One region of the Kitasatospora sp. NPDC001261 genome, then DNA from elsewhere that is predicted to be linked to it. Evidence: riboswitches for the same ligand, from Rfam matches in the RefSeq annotation. Region 1 holds a riboswitch; the other holds the start of a gene.
What was found. A riboswitch is a leader RNA that binds a small molecule or an ion and turns the genes downstream of it on or off. The one in region 1 is predicted to bind cyclic di-AMP.

Region 1 (7,182 bases):
CGACCTCGACCTCGACCGTGGGGTTGCCGCGGGAGTCGAGGATCTCACGGGCTACGACGACATCGATGGACGGCACGAGGCATCTCCTTGCGAGAGCAGGGTCCGGTCTGACGGTGGTGCTGCCAGCAGGACGATTGCGGAGTCGTTACGACCAGAGCCTAACCGCCCGGGCTGCCGTGGCCGCGTCGGCCTCGGTCCCGTCTCACCGTGTGGCCCTGCTACCCACCGGTAGTTCACCTGCTTGTCCCAGCTTGTCCCACCGGAGCGGGCGAATGCGGACGAAGGGGACCGGTAGGACCGGCCCCCTTCGGACGGCGGGGTGGAGCGGCGTCGACGCCGAGCGCTCCGGCGCGGCGGCGGGCGCCCCCGGCGGGCACCCCGGCCTCGGGGTGCTGCCGGCGTCGGGCGGGGCGGCTCAGCCGAGGTGCAGCACCTGGCCGGGCATGATCAGGTTCGGGTCGCCGCCGACGGTGGAGTGGTTCTGCTCGTACAGCGCGCTCCAGCCGCCGGACACGCCCTGGGCGGCGGCGATGGTCGACAGGGTGTCACCGGCACGGACGGTGTAGTCGTGGCCGGCGGCCTGCGGGGCCTGCTGCGCGGCGCGCGGGGCGTACTGCGGCTGGGCGGCGGCCTGGCCGGCGTACTGCTGGTAGACGCTCTGGTGGCTGGTCCAGTACCAGCCGCCGTTGTTCTGGTACCAGTACACCTTGGCGTCGGCGTCCCAGCCGGCCTTGCCGGAGAAGCCCGGGGTCTGCGGCTGCGCCTGCTGCTGCGGGGCGACCTGCTGGACCGGCTGCGCGGCGGGCTTCTGGGCCGGCTTCTGGGCGGCGGGCTTCTGCGCGACCGGCTTCTCGGCCGGCTTGGCGGCGGGCTTCGGGGCCTGCTGCTTGGGGGCGGACTGCGGCTTGGCGTCCGAGGAGGTGTCGACCGAGGCCGGGGCACCGCCCTTGGTCAGACCGGCCTTCTGGGAGCAGACCGGCCAGGCGCCCGGACCCTGCGAGGCCAGCACCTTCTCGGCGACCGAGATCTGCTGGGCCTTGCTGGCCTGGTTGGCCTGCGCCGCGTAGGCGGTGCCGCCGTACGCCTTCCAGGTGCTGGACGTGAACTGGAGGCCGCCGTAGAAGCCGTTGCCGGTGTTGATGCTCCAGTTGCCGCCGCTCTCGCACTGGGCGACGGAGTCCCAGGTGGAGGCCGGGGCGGCGGAGGCGCCGGTGGCGGTGAGGAGCGGCATCGCGAGTCCGACGCCGGCCACACCGGCGACGGCGATGGCCTTCTCGGCCTGGGTGCGACGACGGTGACGGCCAGTTCCAACGAACAGCATGAAGAGGTCCCTCTCCGTACGCCTGCGAGGTGAGCTGTCGGGTTCGGACCGGGAGGTGGCCCGGCCGCCGTACGCGGAAACGATTCCGCTCGGGCGGCTTCACCCCAAGCCGTGGGGAGACGGCAACAAACCTGGTTCCCCCGCCCCTGCCCAGGGTTCTGGTCGGTTTCCCGTGACGCGGCGGGCAGGATTCGGCGTTCCGCGTACGAGGTCCGCAGCTGCGAACTCCAGGGAGAGTAGACAGATCATCAGACCAATCACAAGCTCATATCACCGATATCACACAACAATTACGGCCCGTGTCCGATCGCCTACCAACAGCGGCGTTATGTCCGGATTGATGGGTGTTCACACCCCCGTCGGCGGGCAATCGGCGACCTCCCGTCAGCGTGATCTCAGCAGGTCGGAGGCGTCGAAGAGGCATCCGGAACGGGGTGCAGAGGGGCGTGCGGGGAACGGCTCTCCGGACTGAATTCCACCGGGAGTTCGCGCAGGCCACGCATGATCAGACCACCCCGCCAGCGCAGATTCTCCGGGCTTTCCGCGAGCCGCAGATCGGGCAGCCGGGAAAGCAGCGTGGCCAGCGCGGCACGCCCTTCGAGCCGCGCCAGCGGAGCGCCGATGCAGTAGTGGATGCCGTGCCCGAAGCCCAGGTGGGGGTTGTCCTTCCGGGCCAGGTCCAGGGTGTTCTCCGCCGCGAACCGGGCCGGGTCGCGGTCCGCCGCGGCCAGCACCACCAGCACCGGGTCGCCGACCGGGATGTCCACCCCGCCGATGGTCAGCGGACGGGTCGCGAACCGCCAGGTCGCCAGCTCCACCGGCCCGTCGTAGCGCAGGAGTTCCTCGATCCCGGTCTCCAGCAGCGCGCTCTCCCCGCGCACCACCGACTCCTGCAGCAGCCGGCGCTGCTCCGGATTGCGCAGCAGCGCGTAGGTGCCGTTGCCGATCAGGTTCACGGTGGTCTCGAAACCCGCGAACAGGAGGATGAAGGCCATCGCCGCGGCCTCGTTCTCGGTCAGGTGCTCACCGTGGTCGCCGGCCCGGATCAGGCCCGAGATCAGGTCGTCCCCGAGGTCCGCCCGCTTGCGGTGGATCAGCTCCAGCAGGTACGCCCGCATCCGCTTCACCGCCCGCCCCACGCCGCCGCGTTGGCCCCCGCCGTGGCGGATCATCATCCCGGCCCAGTCGCGGAAGTCGTCCTGGTCCTCGGCCGGCACCCCGAGCATGTCGCAGATCGCGTAGATGGGGAGCGGGAACGCGAACTCGTGGATCAGGTCCGCCGAACCGCGCTGCGCGAAGCCGTCGATCAACCGGTCGGTGAGCTGCTGCACCCGCGGCTCGAACTCGGCCACCCGGCGCGGGGTGAACGCCTTCGACACCAGCCGGCGCAACCGGGTGTGGTCCGGCGGGTCGATGTTCAGCAGGTGGGTCATCAGGTCCGCCTGCCGCTCCCCCGGGATGCCCACCCGGCCGGTGCGGTGCGCCTGCCCGCTGTGGTGCGCCGGGTTCTTCGACAGCCGGCTGTCCGCGAGCGCCTGCCGGGCGTCCGCGTACCTGGTCACCAGCCAGGCCTCCACCCCGCTCGGCAGGGTGGTGCGGTGCACCGGGGAGTGCTCGCGCAACCAGGCGTAGGCGGGGTACGGGTCGGCGGCGAACTCCCAGGTGAACAGCTGCGGGGCGGGGGCGTCGGACGACGGGGCGGCGGGCCGGGCGGGGACGGGCTGAGCTGGCATGGACCGACCGTATCCGGTGCGACGGGCGCGCCCTCCCTCCGGCGGGGCGCCGCTTCCCCGCCACTCCTCCGCCGCGCTTCCGCGACCGGACGCGTCGGGCGTGCCAACACTCCGTGGCCGGTCCGTGGCCGGTCCGTGGACAGCTCTTGGCCGACTCTTGGCCGCGGGGCGGGCGTGAGCCTGGTCACCTGAGGGGTAATCCCTGTTGCGGAGGGTCAGGACGTGCCTACGATCCTCCGCAGTACGCGTGGGCGCCGGTGCGGTGTCGCCCACAGGGAGGAGCAGACCATGCGGGTCAGCGGGTCAGTCGTCGTCATCGCGGTCCTCGACGGCGGGTCGGGCGCGGGCCTCGCCCGCCGGTTCGCCGCCGCCGGCACCGCCGGAATGCTCATCGCCGACCAGTACGCCGGCATCGCCGAGGACCTCGCCGCCGAACTCGACCGGCCGGGCTGCCCCGTCGTCGGCGTCTGCGGCGACATCCGCCGCCCCAGCGACGTCGCCGCCCTCGTGGACACCGCCGAGAAGCACCTCGGGCCGATCGACCTGTTCGCCGTGGCCGGCCCCGACGGCGAGCGGATCATCTCGCTGGCGGACCTGCCCGACCACCTCGACCTGGAACGGCTCGCCGAACTCGTCCTCCTCGTCGGCGAGGCCATCGGCGAACTCGTCCCGCCGCAGCGGCGCCCCGAGCGCACCGCCACGGCGGCCTGAGCGCCTACTCCCCGACCGGACCGAGGCCCTCGGCCGCGCGCACCGCGTCCCGGTAACCGCGCGCGGCCGACCGCAGCGCGGCGTCCACGTCCACCCCCGCGTCGTGCGCCCGCTGCACCACCGCGAGCAGCAGCCGGCCCGCCGAATCGGCCGTCAGCTCGGCCGGCAGCCCGTACGCCTCGTCCGGCACCCCCGTGAAACCCGCCCGGCGCACCCGCGACACCAGCTTCGCCGCGTACGCCAGCGAGGGCAGCCCGGCCGGCACGCCATCCAGCACCGACTCGCGGTCCGCCTTCTCGGCCGCCTTCAGCTGCTCCCAGTTCGCCTCCGCCTCCGTGGCGCCCTCGACCTCGACGTTCCCGAACACGTGCGGGTGCCGGTACATCAGCTTCTCGACGATGTCCCCGGCCACGTCGTCGACGGTGAACGGCTCCGTCGGGTGGTCCTCGGCGATCCGGGAGTGGAAGAACACCTGGAACAGGACGTCGCCCAGCTCCTCGCGCAGCGTCTCCCGGTCCCCCGCCTCGATCGCCTCGACCAGCTCGTACGCCTCCTCGACCAGGTACTTCACCAGGCTCTCGTGCGTCTGCTCGGCGTCCCAGGGGCAACCGCCCGGGGAGCGCAGCCGGTCCATCACCGTCACCAGGTCCAGCAGCCGCGACCCCGGCAGGTCGTACGAGCCGGGCAGCACCTCGATCTCCGGCACCTCGCCGGCGTGCTCCACCGCCAGCCGCGCCAGCGCGTCGGTCAGCCCCGGGTCCCCGTCCGGGCTGCCCAGCCACACCGTCGGCCCGGCCCCCGCGGGCTGCCCCGTCAGCAGCCGCGCCAACGCGGGCGCCGACCCGGCCGGCACCGCCTCCACGACCACCCCGGCCTGCCGCACCGCCGCCACCTGCGGATGCCCCTCGTCCCCCACCAGCACCCGCCCCGCCGACCGCAACGCCTCCCACGCCGGCCACGCCAGCAGGCCGGGAGCCACCCGGTGGGTGGTGGTCAGCAGGATCAACTTCGCGCCCGGAGTCTCCGTCGGCACAGCATTCGTCGTCACCCCCCGAACCTACCCCCGCACCCCCACCCCGGGCCGGGCCGGGAAGCCACCACCCCGCTGTCCCCACCCCGCCCGCACGCGCACAGGAAGTCGACCCGGCCGACTTCCCACTCCCCCGCACCGGCCAGACCACCATCCCCGAGGCCCCCACGCATCCACGCGAGCACAGAAAGTCGACCCGGCCGACTTCCCACTTCCCCAAACCGGCCAGACCACCATCCCCGAGGCCCCCACGCACCCACGCGAGCACAGGAAGTCGACCCGGCCGACTTCCTACTCCCGCACCCCCACCCCGCGCCGGGAGGCGCCGCCCAGGGAAACACCACATCCACACGGTCGTCCGGCGGCCGGTGCGCCCGAGCCGCAACCGGCTACTGGAGACGGCATCCCAGGCAGCGCGGAAAGCCAGCCTCAGCCGCCGCTACCCGACGCCCCAGCCCCGCCGTCCCCCACCACGCCCGCACAAGCACAGGAAGTCGACCCGGCCGACTTCCTACTCCCACCCGCACCAGTCGGCGCCCGCACGGGGGAACGCCACGCCCACGCGGTCATCCGGCGGCCGGTGCGCCCGAGCCGCAACCGGCGACGGAGGACGGCGCCCAGGAGGGGCAGGCGCCAGGTGCTGTCGTGGCGGTTGCCGCCGGTTGGCGTGACAGCCGACAGCATGTGCCAGCCACCAGCCGTCACACGGCGCCTCGAACCCGGCCCGGCGCAGCCGACGGACCCAGCCGCCTTGCCAGTCACCGCGACGGCCCCAACAGCGCGGAGCCACCTCCCGGCATGACAGCCGACGGCATGCCCCGGCCGCCAACCGTCACACGGCGCTCCGGATTCGAACCGGCGCAGCCGACCGGACCCGACCCCCGTGCGGGCCACCGCGACGAACCCAACGATGCGAGCCGCCGGTCAACATGACGCTCCTGACCACCAGCCGCCACATGCCGCTCCGAGCCCCGCACGGCGCGGCCGACCGGACCCGCTCCCGTTGTGGGCCGCCACGGTGGGCCCGCCGATGCGAGCCGTCGATCGCCACCCGCGACCGGTCCACGTCACCGGCACGGTGCCGCCCGGTCGACGGCAGCTGAGGCGGCCGCTCCCCCGTCCCGGTGCGTGCCAGTCCCGAAGCCGCACTCCTGCGGCAGGCGGCTCCGGTCGTCCAACGGCGGGCAGCCGGATCCATGGAGCCGCTGCTGCCGCACCGGCAGCGGCGGCTCGGTCCTGCCCCACAGGTCGTCCGGCACCGACCACGGCGGTCCCCTCCCCACAGCCCCCCCGACGCCGCGCCCCCTCAGAGACGGGGCGCGGTCCAGGAAGCGGCGGTGAAAGTGAGGGTGAAGCAGTCCCCACCCCACGGCCCGCCCGACACCCCACCCCCTCAGCGGCGGGATGGGGGCCAAGGGGCGGCGGTGGGGGTGAGGGTGGAACGGTCTCCTCTCCACGGCCCACCTGACGAGCCGCTCCCTCAGTGGCGGGGCGGGAGCCAGGGGTGGCGGTCGGGGTGAGGGTGGCGCGGTCTCCTCCCCTTGCCTGCCCGATGCCCCGCTCGCTCAGCGGCGGGGTGGGGGCCGGGGAGTGGCGGTGAGAGTGAGGACGAAGCAGTCCCCTCCCCACAGCCCGCCCGACGCCGCGCCCCCTCAGAGACGGGGCGCGGTCCAGGAAGCGGCGGTGAAAGTGAGGGTGAAGCGGTCCCCACCCCACGGCCCGCCCGACGAGCCACCGCCTCGGCGGGATGGGAGCCAGGAGGTGGCGGTGGGGGTGAGGGCGAAGCGGTCTCCTCCCACACGGCCCGCCCGACGAGCCGCCGCCTCAGGGGCGGGGCGAGGGCCAGGGGGTGGCGGTGGGGGTGAGGGTGGAGAGGGATTGGCGGAGGCGGCGGACGGTGGGGTGGTGGGGGCCGTCGCGGCGTTCGCGTTCGAGGAGGAGGGGGAGGAGCCACTGCCAGGCGTTCTGGGGGTCTCCGGTGGCGGCGAGGTGGAGGCCGATGCGTTCGCGGAGGTCGTAGCCGCGCTCGGGGTCGGTGTCGAGGCCGGCTTCGAGGCGGGTGGTGTGGGCGGTGAGGAGGGCCTGGTACTCGGCGAGGGCTTCGGGGCCGTGGCCGAGCCGGTCGAGGCAGATGGCGGCGCGGTAGCGGTGGTCGAGGCCCTGGGGTCCGTGCGGGCCGCCGTCGGCGGTGGCGGCGAGGCGGCGGTACTCGGGGAGGGCCTGCTGGGGGTGGCCCTCGTGCAGGAGGGTGCGGGCGTAGATGCTGCGGATGGTGCGCACCAGGGGCGCGGCGTCGCCGAGTTCGGCCTCGGCCCGGGGCAGCAGGCGGGCGGCGAGGCCGAGTACCTCGGTGTGGCGGCCGGCGTCGACCAGGTCGGAGAGCCGGG
Region 2 (7,182 bases), on a different contig from region 1:
CGCCAGCGGCGCGGCCAGCGTCCGGAACCAGTGCGCCGTCTCCGGGTGCCGTCCGCGCACGTGGAAGTACCCGACCACGGCGAAGGAGCAGAGCGTCTGCACGACCAGGATCGCCATCGTCCCGAGCAGCGCCAGCAGCGTGTACAGGTGCGCGTACGGGTCCATGCCGGCCGCCAGGAACCCCGCCACCAGCCCCACCGCGATGACCGACTGCGTCACCGAGGCGACGTGCGGCGAGCCGTGCCGCGGATGGGTGCGGCCGAGCGCCGGGTGCAGCAGCCCCTCCCGCCCGATCGCGTACAGGTACCGGGCCGCGCACTGGTGGAAGGCCATCGCGCAGGCGAACGAGCCGGTGACGACCAGCCATTGGAAGACCTTCACCGCCCAGGCCCCCAGGTGCGCGGCGAGCTGGTCGAAGAACAGGCTGTTGCCGTCCTTGCCCGGCACCGCGCCGCCCGCCACCGCGACCGCCCGCTCGACCCCGTTGCCGGACACGATCATCCAGGACACGAACACGTAGAGCAGCCCGACCCCGATCACGGAGATCAGCGTGGCCCGCGGCACCACCCGCTTCGGGTCGCGGGACTCCTCGCCGTACATCGCGGTGGACTCGAAGCCCACCCAGGACCAGAACGCGAAGAACAGTCCGAGCCCGGCCGCCGAGGTGCCCGAACTCCCCACCCCCTTCAGCGCGTTCAGCGGGTTCAGGGTCCCGGCCGCGAGCCCGTCCGGCCCGCCGCCGGAGAGCAGCACCGCCAGTGAGACCGCCGACAGGACGCCGATCTCCAGCACCAGCGCGACCCCGAGCACCCTGGCCGTCAGATGCAGGTCGAACCAGCCCATCACCCCGATCACCGCCGCCCCGAACAGCGCGTACCAGCCCCAGCCGACGTCCACCCCCAGCTGCGAACGGACCAGCCCGCGCAGCGAGTACGCGAAGAAGCCGAGGGCCGCGGCCTCGGTGACGACGTACGCGAGCACCGCGAGCAGCCCCGAGGCCATCCCCGCCACCCGCCCCAGCCCGTGCGAGACGTAGCCGTAGAACGCGCCGGCCGCGGTGATGTGCCGGGCCATCGCCACGTAGCCGACCGAGAACACCGTCAGCACCACGGTCGCCACGATGTACGCGGCGGGCGCGCCCGCGCCGTTGCCCTGACCGACGATGATCGGCAGGTTGCCGGTCATCGCGGTGATCGGGGCGGCGGTGGCGAGCGCCATGAACACCACGCCGACCAGGCCGACCGAGTCCGCCTTCAGCCGGTCGACCCCGCCCGCCCCGGGCCGCTCCCGCCCGGCCGTCTCCCCCGCCACGCCCCCGCTGCGGACCGCCATCCGGCCTCCTCGCCTCCCGGCCCGCCCGACCGCCGGACCGGCCGGGCGCTGACCGTCCGCCAGCATGGCGCCCGCAGGCGCCCGGAGATCCCGGCGAACCCCCTGCGGGACACCGGAGTTGACGCTTCGTTCGATCGATCGAACACCCCGGGCGGGCCCGGGAACGAAAGCGGCCGGCCCGGCCGCACGAGGAGGTCCTCATGCGGCCGGGCCGGCCTGGGCGTGTCCCGCGCCCATGTCCGCCGTGCGGCGATCACCCGGTCGAGCGGTCACCCGACATGACCATCCCGGGCGATCGGTTCGCCCGCAGCGGCGGTGGTTCCTGGTACCCCGGAGCTCTCGGGGTCAGAGCGCGACGCCGTGCGCGCGCAGGTAGGCGACCGGGTTGATGTCCGAGCCGTACTCCGAGCCGTTGCGGATCTCGAAGTGCAGGTGCGGGCCGGTCACGTTGCCGGTGGCGCCGGAGAGGCCGATCTGCTGGCCGGCGGTGACGGTCTGACCGATCCTCACGCCGATCGAGGAGAGGTGCGCGTACTCGGCGTAGTGGCCGTCGGCGAGCCTGATCTCGACCTCGTTGCCGTAGGCGCCGCCGTTGCCGGCCTTGACCACGACACCATTGGCGACGGCGCGCAGCGGGGTGCCGGTGGAGGCGACGAAGTCCTGGCCGGTGTGGTGGCCGGAGGCCCACATCGAACCGGCCACGCCGTAGGCGGTGCCGAGCCGCGGGCTCGCCAGCGGGGCGACGAAGCCGGAGGTGGCGGCGGCGACCGGAGTGGCGGTCACGGCCTGGGCCGGAACGGCGACCTGGAGCTGGGTCTCGAGCTGCGCGGACGGCTTGGCGGCCTCGGTCTGCACCTGGACCTGGGCCTGCGGCTTGGCGGCCTGGGTCGCCGGAGCGGACGGCTTGGCGGGCTTGGCCGGAGCGGCGGGCTTCGCCGGGGCGGCGTCGGCGGCCGGAGCGGCGGCGTGGCCGGACAGCGCGAGCTGCTGGCCCGGGAAGATCAGGTTCGGGTTGGCGCCGACGACCGAGCGGTTCTGCTCGTACAGCGCGTGCCAGCCGCCCTCGACGTTCCTGGCGTCGGCGATCTTGGACAGGGTGTCACCGCTGACGACGCGGTAGCTCTCCTGCGCGGCCTGGGCGGCCGGAGCGGCGGCCTTCGCGGCCTGCTTGGCCTCGGTGGAGGCGGCGGCCGGAGCGGCCGGGGTGTGGGCCTGGGCGCTCATCGCGGTGACGAGCGGGAGGGCGAAGGACACACCGGTGACGGCGGTGGCGATGCCGATGCGGGCGGCGCGGGGCAGGGCGATACGACGAGCCTGTGCAGGCATGGAATTTTCCTCTCCGACGCCTGCGAGGTGAGCTGTCGGGTTCGGGCTGGAGTTGCCCGGCCGCTTGCGCGGCTTCACCCCAAGCCGGTCCTGGACGCCCGCGCCCTGAGGCGCGAACTCCGGTCCGGCGACTTACCTGTGGGTCCCCCGCTCCTGCCGTACAGAGTTCGTTTCGAACCACCGGGCAGCGGCAGGACTCGGCGTTCCACCCGGCGGATCCGTCCGGACTGGCCGGGCGGTCGCTGAACTAAAACCCATCCGTTCGGGTGAAGCAATGTCGATCTCTTGAAACGGCAACGATCCCCCCTGTCCCAGTGACCCTCCGCAGGCCCGAGCCCACGGTGCGTACACAACCCATTCACCCCCCGCCACTGATCCACGACCCTGCGCCGAGATCGGCCACGCCGCGCACCCGTCCGCTCACGCACCGCCAGCCGCCAACACACCCACCGGTGACCCTTGTCACGTGCGCCTCGGCAGCGCAGGATTCGCCCGTGGCCACCTCCGAGGCCGGCACCCTGCGCCTGGGCACCGCGCAGGGTCGCTGGGTACTAATGGCGACGGTGCTCGGCTCCAGCATGGCGATGCTGGACGGCACCGTGGTGAACGTCGCGCTGCCCCGGATCGGCGCCGACCTCGGCGCCTCCCTCGCGTCCCTGCAATGGACCCTGAACGCCTATCTGCTCACCCTGGCGGGCCTGATCCTGCTCGGCGGCGCGCTCGGCGACCGCTACGGGCGGCGCAAGGTCTTCCTGATCGGCGTGGTCTGGTTCGCCGTCGCCTCCGCGGCCTGCGCCGCCGCGCCGAGCATCCATGTGCTGATCGCCGCCCGCGCCGTCCAGGGCATCGGCGGGGCGCTGCTCACCCCCGGCTCGCTCGCCATGCTCCAAGCCGTCTTCCACCCTGACGACCGCTCGGCGGCGGTCGGGCTCTGGTCCGGCCTCGGCGGGGTGTCGGCGGCGGTCGGCCCCTTCCTCGGCGGCTGGCTGGTGGACGGCCCCGGCTGGCGCTGGATCTTCCTGCTGAACCTGCCGCTCGCCGCCGCCGTGATCGCGGTCACCACCCGGTCGGTGCCGGAGAGCCGGGACGAGGGCGCCTCCGGCCGCTTCGACGTCCTCGGCGCCGTGCTCGCCGCCCTCGCCCTCGGCGCGATCACCTACGCGCTGACGGCGGCCGGCGAGGGCCTGTCCCCCGCCGTCTGGGTCAGCGGGGTGCTCGGAGTGGCGCTCGGCGTCGCCTTCGTGGCGGTCGAGCGCCGCGCGCCCGATCCGATGCTGCCGCTCGGACTGTTCTCCTCCCGGCTGTTCACCGCCGTGAACCTGGTCACCCTGTGCGTGTACGCGGCGTTCAGCGGCGTCTTCTTCCTGCTGGTGGTGCAGCTCCAGATCGTGTCCGGCTTCTCGCCACTGGTCTCGGGCTTCGCGCTGGTGCCGATCACCGTGCTGATGCTGCTGCTGTCCGCGCGCGCCGGGCGGCTCGGCAAGCGGATCGGCCCGCGCATCCCGCTGACCGTCGGCCCCCTGCTGTGCGCCGCCGGGGTGCTGCTGATGCTGCGCGTCGGCCCGGACTCCTCCTACTGGGTGGACGTGCTGCCCTCCGTCACGGTGATGGGCTGCGGCATGACGCTGCTGGTCGCACCGCTGACGGCGACCGTGCTGGCCGCCGTCGAGGTCCGGCACGCGGGCATCGCCAGCGGGGTCAACAACGCCGCCGCCCGCGCGGCCGGCCTGCTCGCGGTCGCCGCCCTCCCGGCGCTGGCCGGGCTGAGCGGCGACGCCTACCGGGTGCCCTCCTCGGTCGACTCCGCCTTCCACACCGCGATGCTGATCTGCGCGGGCCTGCTGGCCGCCGGCGGGCTGATCGCCCTCGCGACCGTACGGGGCAACGTGCTCGCCGCCGACGACCAGCAGGTGGCCGAACCGAACTGCGACTGGCCGTGCGGCACCACCACCCCGCCGCTGGACCCGGGCCACGTCCCCGCGACGCGCGAGGGCCCCGCCACCGGTCCGGCGGCGGGGCCCTCGGCTCAGGGCTGACGAGACGTCAGAGGATGTCGCCGGGCGCGTACTTGGCGGCCTCCGGGTAGGCGGCCGCGACGGCCTCTACCTGGCGGACCACCTCGGCGACCTGGGCACCGGCCGCGCCGGTGAAGGACAGCCGGTCGGCGAGCAGCGCGTCCAGCGCGGCCCGGTCCAGCGGGATCCGCTCGTCGGCGGCCAGCCGGTCCAGCAGCTCGTTCTCCCGGGCGCCCGCGCGCATCGCCAGCGCGGAGGCGACGGCGTGCTCCTTGATGACCTCGTGCCCGGTCTCCCGGCCGACGCCCGCGCGCACCGCGCCCATCAGCACCTTGGTGGTGGCGAGGAACGGCAGGTAGCGGTCCAGCTCGGCCTCGATCACGGCGGGGAAGGCGCCGAACTCGTCGAGGACGGTCAGGAAGGTCTCCAGCAGGCCGTCGAAGGCGAAGAACGCGTCCGGCAGCGCGACCCGGCGCACCACCGAGCAGGAGACGTCGCCCTCGTTCCACTGGTCGCCGGCCAGCTCGCCGGTCATCGAGGCGTAGCCGCGCAGGATGACGGCCAGGCCGTTGACGCGCTCGCAGGAGCGGGTGTTCATCTTGTGGGGCATCGCGGAGGAGCCGACCTGGCCCTCCTTGAAGCCCTCCGTGACCAGCTCGTGGCCGGCCATCAGGCGGATGGTCTTGGCCAGGCTGGACGGCGCGGCGGCCAGCTGGACGAGGGCGGTGAGCACCTCGAAGTCCAGCGAGCGCGGGTAGACCTGGCCGACGCTGGTCAGCACGTTCTCGAAGCCGAGGTGCCCGGCGACCCGGCGCTCCAGCTCGGCCAGCTTGTCGGTGTCGCCACCGAGGAGGTCGAGCATGTCCTGGGCGGTGCCGACCGGGCCCTTGATCCCGCGCAGCGGGTAGCGGGCGATCAGCTCCTCCAGGCGGCGGAAGGCGACCAGCAGCTCGTCGGTGATCGACGCGAACCGCTTGCCCAGGGTGGTGGCCTGCGCGGCCACGTTGTGCGAGCGGCCGGCCATGACCAGCTCGGCGTGCTGGGCGGACAGCTTGGCCAGGCGCACCAGCACGGCCACCGTGCGGTCCCGCACGTGCTCCAGGGACTGGCGGATCTGCAGCTGCTCGACGTTCTCGGTCAGGTCCCGGGAGGTCATTCCCTTGTGGATCTGCTCGTGCCCGGCGAGCTCGCTGAACTCCTCGATCCGGGCCTTCACGTCGTGGCGGGTGACCCGCTCACGGGCGGCGATCGAGCCGAGGTCGACCTGGTCGATCACCCGCTCGTAGTCGGCGACGGCGGTCGCCGGAACCTCGACGCCGAGGTCCTGCTGGGCCTTCAGGACGGCGAGCCACAGGTGGCGCTCGAGGACCACCTTGTGCTCGGGGGACCACAGCTGGGCCAGGGTCGCCGAGGCGTACCGGGAGGCCAGGACATTGGGGATCTGGGGCTTCGCGCTCACGCTTCGCAAGAGTAACAGCCGAGGTCACGCCGGACGTCGGCGGAGTGGGGTAGGCTGGGTCAATTGAGCGCCTTTCAGATGACGCTTCGCAGCCTTCTCACCGCAAGGATACCACACCGATGAGCGAACCGCCAGTGACCGCGCGGGACTCCAGCGCCCTCGCCGCGGCCCTGCGCACCGAGCAGGCCCACCTCACCCGGCTCTACGCCCGGCTGGACGCCGAGCGCGAACGGGCCCGCCGCACCGCCGACGGCACCCACGACGGCGCCGGGTCCGGCGGCACCCACCAGGCCCGGCTGGAGCGCGAGGTGCGCTCCCGCGAAGCCGCCCGCCACGCCGCCCGACTGGAGGCGGTCGAGCGCGGCCTCTGCTTCGGCCGGCTCGACGAGCGCGACGGCACCGTCCACTACATCGGCCGCACCGGCCTGACCGACGACACGTACGAACCGCTGCTGCTCGACTGGCGCGCCCCGGCCGCCCGCCCCTTCTACACCGCGACCCCCGTCCACCCCGGCCCGGTGGTGCGCCGCCGCCACCTGCACACCCGGGGCCGCACCCTCACCGGCCTCGACGACGAGGCGCTCGACCTCGCCGGGCTGGACGACTCCGGCCGCCGCGCCCTGGTCGGCGAAGCCGCCCTGCTCGCCGCCCTCGACCGCGAGCGCACCGGCCGGATGGGCACCGCCGTCGCCACCATCCAGGCCGAGCAGGACCGGGTGATCCGCTCCCCGCTGCGCGGCGCCCTGGTCGTCCAGGGCGGCCCCGGCACCGGGAAGACGCTGGCCGCCCTGCACCGCGCCGCCTACCTGCTGTTCACCCACCGCGCCGCGCTGGAGCGCCGGGGCGTCCTGGTGATCGGCCCCAACCCCGGCTTCCTGCGGTACATCGAGGAGGTGCTGCCCGCCCTCGGCGAGACCGAGGTGGTGCTCCGCACCGTCGCCGAACTCCTCCCCGGCCTCGCCGCCACCGGCACCGACGACCCCGCCGCCGCCTTCGCCAAGGGCGGCCCCTGGATGGCCGGGGTGCTCCGCGCCGCCGTGGCCGCCCACC

Region 2: another riboswitch for cyclic di-AMP. It lies ahead of ACFY4B_RS39495 (peptidoglycan DD-metalloendopeptidase family protein); the one in region 1 lies ahead of ACFY4B_RS17335 (transglycosylase family protein).

What each region holds. Positions count from the first base shown of each region.
Region 1 covers NZ_JBIAXP010000011.1:239,502-246,683, forward strand. Annotated here, with positions in the region: gene eno (phosphopyruvate hydratase) at 1-76, opposite strand, end outside; gene ACFY4B_RS17335 (transglycosylase family protein) at 416-1,321, opposite strand; cyclic di-AMP (ydaO/yuaA leader) riboswitch at 1,327-1,495, opposite strand; gene ACFY4B_RS17340 (cytochrome P450) at 1,717-3,054, opposite strand; gene ACFY4B_RS17345 (SDR family NAD(P)-dependent oxidoreductase) at 3,343-3,765, shown strand; gene ACFY4B_RS17350 (MazG family protein) at 3,770-4,813, opposite strand; gene ACFY4B_RS17355 (protein kinase) at 6,620-7,182, opposite strand, start outside.
Region 2 covers NZ_JBIAXP010000043.1:34,284-41,465, forward strand. Annotated here, with positions in the region: gene ACFY4B_RS39490 (APC family permease) at 1-1,332, opposite strand, end outside; gene ACFY4B_RS39495 (peptidoglycan DD-metalloendopeptidase family protein) at 1,678-2,658, opposite strand; cyclic di-AMP (ydaO/yuaA leader) riboswitch at 2,661-2,861, opposite strand; gene ACFY4B_RS39500 (MFS transporter) at 3,213-4,694, shown strand; gene purB (adenylosuccinate lyase) at 4,702-6,132, opposite strand; gene ACFY4B_RS39510 (HelD family protein) at 6,252-7,182, shown strand, end outside.